Regions from separate parts of the Pseudomonas sp. B21-040 genome, predicted to be linked through region 1. Evidence: predicted binding sites of a transcription regulator. Region 1 holds the regulator's gene; the other holds the start of a gene.
What was found. Region 1 encodes sigma-54, which starts transcription at its own class of promoters, with help from an activator protein. Its sites were predicted from a motif close to ANTGGCATNNANNTTGCTNT; they were not measured.
Positions count from the first base shown of each region.

Region 2: the regulator sigma-54 is predicted to act here: its motif matches at 1,420-1,439, upstream of LOY55_RS08650 (circularly permuted type 2 ATP-grasp protein).

Region 1 covers NZ_CP087176.1:965,158-968,365, forward strand. Annotated here, with positions in the region: gene rapZ (RNase adapter RapZ) at 1-332, opposite strand, end outside; gene ptsN (PTS IIA-like nitrogen regulatory protein PtsN) at 335-799, opposite strand; gene hpf (ribosome hibernation-promoting factor, HPF/YfiA family) at 812-1,120, opposite strand; gene LOY55_RS04270 (RNA polymerase factor sigma-54) at 1,195-2,688, opposite strand; gene lptB (LPS export ABC transporter ATP-binding protein) at 2,875-3,208, opposite strand, start outside.
Region 2 covers NZ_CP087176.1:1,900,013-1,903,220, reverse strand. Annotated here, with positions in the region: gene LOY55_RS08650 (circularly permuted type 2 ATP-grasp protein) at 1-1,387, opposite strand, end outside; gene LOY55_RS08645 (ribonuclease E inhibitor RraB) at 1,785-2,126, opposite strand; gene LOY55_RS08640 (hypothetical protein) at 2,340-2,573, opposite strand; gene speE (polyamine aminopropyltransferase) at 2,734-3,208, opposite strand, start outside.

The sequences.
Region 1 (3,208 bases):
CTCAGCGGGTGACGACGGCGGGTCTCGGAAAACCGCTTGAGCAAGGTATCTACGTCGGCGTCCAGGTACAGCACATCGCATTTGATATGCCGGCTACGGACTTCCTCGAGTAACTCGGGAAACCGCGAAAGATGGCTCGGCAGATTGCGCGCATCGATAGATACGGCGACCAGTGGTTGCGACAATTCGGTATGAATCAACGCACGCTCGGCCAGTTCCGGCAGCAGTCCGGCGGGCAGGTTGTCGATGCAGTAGTAGCCGTTATCCTCGAGAACATCGAGTACGGTGCTTTTACCCGAGCCGGAGCGGCCGCTGACGATGATCAAGCGCATGATTACTGACCGTTTTGCTCTTCCAGAACAACCTTATACAAGGCTTCGTTGCTCGGAGCACTACGCAGTTTTTCCCGCACTTCCTTGCGATCAAGCATGCTGGCTATTTGACGAAGCAATTCAAGGTGCGCATCGGTGGCGGCTTCCGGGACCAGCAGTACGAACAGCAGGTCAACCGGGGCCCCGTCGATGGCATCGAAATCGATGGGCGCGTCAAGGTGCATCAAGGCGCTGATGGGCGAGATGCAGCCCTTCAGACGGCAGTGGGGGATGGCGATGCCGTTACCAAAACCGGTCGAGCCGAGTTTTTCACGGGCGATCAACGCTTCGAAGACATCTTGCATCTCCAGATCCGGCACTTCCCGGGCGATCAGGTTGGCAATTTGCTCGAGGGCTTTCTTTTTACTGCCGCCCGGCACGTTCACGAGGGAACGGCCGGGGGTCAGGATGTTTTCAAGTCGGATCATGGGTTGGGAGTGTTAACGACCGGTTGCACCCTGGAGGAGGCTCTGGGTCTTTTCCTTATGCTTTTTGAGTTGTTTATCCAGCTTGTCGGTCAGTGAATCGATCGCTGCGTACATGTCGGTATGTTCCGCGTTGGCGACCACTTCATTGCCGGGAATATGCAGGGTGGCTTCGATTTTCTGCTTCAGCTTCTCGACGGTCATCGTGACCTGCACGTTGGTGATCTTGTCGAAATGCCGCTCTAATCGTTCGAGTTTTTCGCCGATGTAGGTGCGCAGGGGTTCGGTCACTTCCAGTTGGTGTCCACTGATGTTGACTTGCATACAGCTTCTCCTTCGTTGCCAGTGCATAAAGCGGCAGGCAGAAATGCCTGCCACTGGAACGCTGTGGCGTGGCCCTACATCAACCGCTTACGTTCGCTCGAAGGCGCGATCCCCAGGGATTCGCGATACTTGGCGACGGTGCGGCGAGCCACCTGAATGCCTTGTGCCTCCAGTAAACCAGCGATCTTGCTGTCACTCAACGGCTTTTTCTGATTTTCCGCGGCAACCAGTTTTTTGATGATCGCGCGAATCGCTGTGGACGAGCATTCACCGCCTTCGGAGGTACTTACGTGGCTGGAGAAAAAGTATTTCAACTCATAAATGCCCCGAGGGGTATGCATGAATTTTTGCGTGGTTACCCGTGAAATCGTCGATTCGTGCATGCCCACCGCTTCGGCAATGTCATGCAGGACCAAAGGCTTCATGGCTTCGTCGCCGTATTCCAGGAAACCGCGCTGATGCTCGACGATCTGGGTGGCAACTTTCATCAAGGTTTCATTGCGGCTTTGCAGGCTCTTGATGAACCAGCGGGCCTCTTGCAGCTGATTGCGCATGAAGGTGTTGTCAGCGCTGGTGTCGGCACGGCGGACAAATCCGGCGTATTGCGCGTTGACCCGCAACTTTGGCACCGATTCCTGGTTGAGCTCTACCAGCCAGCGCTCGTTATCCTTGCGCACGATAACGTCAGGCACGACGTACTCGGCTTCGCTGGATTCGATCTGCGAGCCGGGACGCGGGTTGAGGCTCTGGACCAGTTCGATGACCTGGCGCAGTTCGTCTTCCTTGAGCTTCATGCGGCGCATCAACTGGCTGTAGTCGCGGCTGCCCAGCAGATCGATGTAGTCAGTGACCAGACGCTTGGCTTCGGCCAGCCAAGGCGTCTTGGCTGGCAGCTGGCGTAGTTGCAGCAGCAGGCATTCGCCCAGGTTGCGAGCGCCGATGCCGGCAGGCTCGAATTGCTGGATGCGGTGCAGGACGGCTTCGATTTCGTCCAGTTCGATGTCCAGTTCCGGATCGAAGGCTTCGAGGATTTCCTCGAGGGTTTCATCCAGATAGCCCTGATTGTTGATGCAGTCGATCAGGGTCACGGCGATCAGGCGATCGGTGTCGGACATCGGTGCCAGGTTCAGTTGCCACAACAGGTGGCTTTGCAGGCTCTCGCCGGCCGATGTGCGAGTGGTGAAATCCCATTCGTCGTCATCGTTGCTCGGCAGGCTGCTGGCGCTGGTCTGGTAAACGTCTTCCCATGCGGTATCGACCGGCAGTTCATTGGGAATGCGTTCGTTCCAGTCACCTTCCTCGAGGTTGTCCACCGTGGGGGCGGTTTCCTGATAGGAGGGTTCCTGAATGTCGGCGTTGGGTGGCTGCTCGGCTTTGTCGGCCAAGGGGTCGGCGTTGTCGAAGTCGTCGCCTTCTTCCTGGCGTTCGAGCATCGGATTGGACTCCAAAGCCTCCTGGATTTCCTGTTGCAGGTCCAGGGTCGACAATTGGAGCAGGCGGATGGCCTGTTGCAGCTGCGGTGTCATCGTCAGCTGCTGGCCCATTCTCAAGACTAGCGATGGTTTCATGGCAGGGGCTTAACACCTTATTCGCCGGCGCACATGCGCCATCCACTACAGGGCGCCGGAGCGCCAAACATAAGCAAATTATATGCCTGAAACTGAAGTGTTTGCCTAGAGCGCCGTAACAATAAAAAACACACTGCTGTGTTAATTGCGCCAGGAGCTCAGTCGACTAGCCAGACACCTCGATGCTTACAGGCGGAACTCATGGCCCAGATAGACTTCTTTCACCAGGTCGTTTGCAAGGATGGTGGCAGAGTCGCCCTCGGCGATCAGTTGGCCATCGTTGACGATGTACGCGGTTTCGCAGATATCCAGGGTTTCACGGACGTTGTGGTCCGTGATCAGCACGCCAATGCCCTTGGCCTTGAGGTGGTGGATAATCTGTTTGATGTCGCCGACCGAAATCGGGTCCACGCCGGCGAAAGGTTCGTCGAGCAGGATGAATTTCGGGTTAGTCGCCAGTGCCCGGGCAATTTCCACGCGGCGGCGTTCGCCACCCGACAGGCTCATACCAAGGTTGTCG
Region 2 (3,208 bases), 930 kb from region 1:
CCTTGGTTCCGCCACCCTGGGAGGAATTCACCACCAGAGAGCCTTCACGCAGGGCGACACGGGTCAAACCGCCGGGCACGACCCGGGTTTCGCGGCCAGACAAAACAAACGGACGCAGGTCGATATGGCGTGGCGCAATGCCGTTTTCGACAAAGGTCGGACAGGTCGACAGGGACAACGTCGGTTGCGCGATGTAGGCGTGCGGCTTGGCTTTGATCCGCTCTCGGAACGACTCGATTTCCGCCGTCGTCGCCGCCGGCCCCACCAGCATTCCGTAACCGCCCGAGCCCTGGGTTTCCTTGACCACCAGATCCGGAAGATTGGCCAGTACGTGGGACAGCTCAGACGGGTTGCGGCACTGGAACGTCGGTACGTTCTTCAGGATCGGTTCTTCGTCGAGGTAGAAACGGATCATGTCGGTGACAAACGGATACACCGACTTGTCGTCCGCAACGCCCGTACCGATGGCGTTCGCCAGCACGACATTGCCGGAGCGGTACGACGACAGCAGCCCCGGAACGCCCAGCATCGAGTCCGGATTGAAGGCCAACGGGTCGAGGAACGCATCGTCGAGGCGACGGTAGATCACGTCGACGGCTTTCGGGCCGTCCGTGGTACGCATGAATACTTTGTCGTCACGCACAAACAGGTCCGCACCTTCCACCAGTTCAACCCCCATCTCCCGAGCCAGAAAGGCATGCTCGAAAAAGGCGCTGTTGAAACGACCCGGCGTCAGCACCACCACGCTCGGATTGTCGATCGGGCTGGAGCTTTTCAGCGTGTCCAGAAGCAGATTCGGATAGTGATCGATGGGCGCGATGCGTTGTGCCGCGAAGAGTTCGGGGAACAGCCGCATCATCATCTTGCGGTCTTCGAGCATGTAGCTCACGCCGCTGGGTGTGCGCAGGTTGTCTTCGAGCACGTAATACGTGCCGTCACCGTCGCGCACCAGATCGACGCCAGAGATGTGCGAATAGATATCGCGATGCAGGTCCAGCCCCTGCATCGCCAACTGGTATTGCTCGTTGGCCAGCACTTGCTCGGCCGGAATGATGCCGGCCTTGATGATGCGCTGCTCGTGATAGAGGTCGGCAAGGAACATGTTCAATGCCTTGACCCGCTGAATGCAGCCGCGCTCGACGACCCGCCATTCGCTGGCAGGGATGCTGCGGGGGATCGTGTCGAAGGGAATCAGGCGCTCTGTCCCCTGCTCGTCCCCGTAGAGCGTGAAGGTAATCCCGGCGCGATGAAATAACAGATCGGCCTCGCGTCGCCGTTGTGCCAAAAGCTCGTCAGGCGTTTCGGCCAGCCAACGGGCAAACTCCCGATAATGCGGGCGGACCTGGCCGCCGGCATCGTACATTTCATCAAAATAGGTGCGGATCATGCCGTACTCCTTGTCACCCGGACATCCAGACCTTCGCAAGGCCCGTGCCAGCGGCATAAACGCTTTGATATCAATCAGTTGGATTTTCACACCGCCAATACCGCACCAATCCTGTGCAGCAAACGCCCCAACCTGATTGCCCCCGCTTCATTGCAAGGCGACGTTGTCGCCTATCACCAGCATAGTCAGAGTTGATTTCACTGCCCGGTTTCGGCCCGGGATAATCCGCGCATTCGCTGGAAAAACAGCCCGAACTTCCCTTTAGCCGCCTGCTCAGGCGGTTTTTTTTTGCCTCGGATTCTTGTTTCAGGGTTTTGCCAGCAGCGGTTTACTGCGCCCATAAACCAAAACGGCCAACCCGAAGGTCAGCCGTTAGTGCGTGTCACTGTTCATAGGATTATGCGAGTAGCCCTCGTACCTCCTGCTTGACGCCCCATCCTTCAATGATGCCGCCCAGAGGCTCGACCACCGCCTCGAAACCTTGCTCGAAATCGCCGATGTCATCATAAGTGGCGTACATGACCTTGCTCAGTTCGAGTGCCCATGCGCCATCGTCGCGCACACTGATTTGCGCATTCAGCGATTCGCCACGGTAATGACCTGCTGCTCTGCGGGCCCGCTCCTCGTCGGGAAAAATGGCGTAGAACTCGATGGGGTGGAATCTTGAAAAGTCGAAACCGCCTTCTTTCATGCGGCGCAGTACCGAGCTGCTGATGTCTTCTTGATAGGCTGTGCTCATGAAACGTCCCCCTCATAGTGATGGATAGACTTTCCGTATTCCCGGCACACGCAACCGAATGGTGCGTGCGATGCGGCAACCTCGTTGCCGGTGGGAAGCAAGCATGTAGCTGACAAGACCAGACCTTAGCGATCCATTCGCTGATCTCGATTGCAGAGTAGCCTCAAGAGAGAGCCGCTGCCAAGGCCTGGATGAGAATGAGACAGGAGGTGTTCAGATTGGCGTGATGCCGAGGATTTGGATGCTGTTCTGGGCTTTGAGGCTTTTGACGCCGGCATCAACGGTTCGTCCTTCCAGATCATTCAGATCCAGTTCGGCGGCCACAGGAAGAAGCCTGGCCTTGATGAGTTTGGCTGCTTCCTCGTTGTCCGGGCACTCGTCGCACTCAAAGACTTCGTCGATGGTTTCGCCGTGATCATCCACGAAAGTGATTTTCCACTTTTGCATCAGTGCCTCCTCGATAAAACCCATGGATGGGCTTACAAGCATCTCGACCTTGTTAGCAGGCTAATTGTTCCACTGACGCGCTCCAGGACAGATGAAAAAAAGGGCCGGTAGCGGTGTGTTTTCACACCACCACAAACGGCCCTTTCTGATTGACGCGGGATCAGTCGTTGCTTGGCTTGTTCACAGCCTGCAGGACGTATTGCGGCAAGGCAAAAGCGCCGATGTGTATCTCTGGATTGTAGTAACGGGTGATGATGCCGCTACCGGCAAAGCGCTGCTGCAGGGTTTCGCGGGACAGTTTGCGATAAGCGGTATTGGTCGCGCCCCAGGCAAACGTCATCGAGCCGCCGATGTAGGTCGGCACGGCCGCCTGGTAGAAGTGCCAATCCGGGAACAGGCTGCGCAGGCGCCCGGCGGTGGTTTTGACTTCTTCGATCTGCATGAACGGCGTGCCGTTCTGGGTCACCAGAATGCCGCCTTCGTTCAGGCAGCGGCGGCAGGCCTGGTAGAAGTTTTCCGAGAACAGCACTTCGCCCGGACCGATCGGGTCGGTGGAGTCGGAAATGATCACGTCGAACTTTTCAGTGGTGGTGGCGACGAAACGCATGCCGTCGTCGATCACCAGGTTCAGGCGA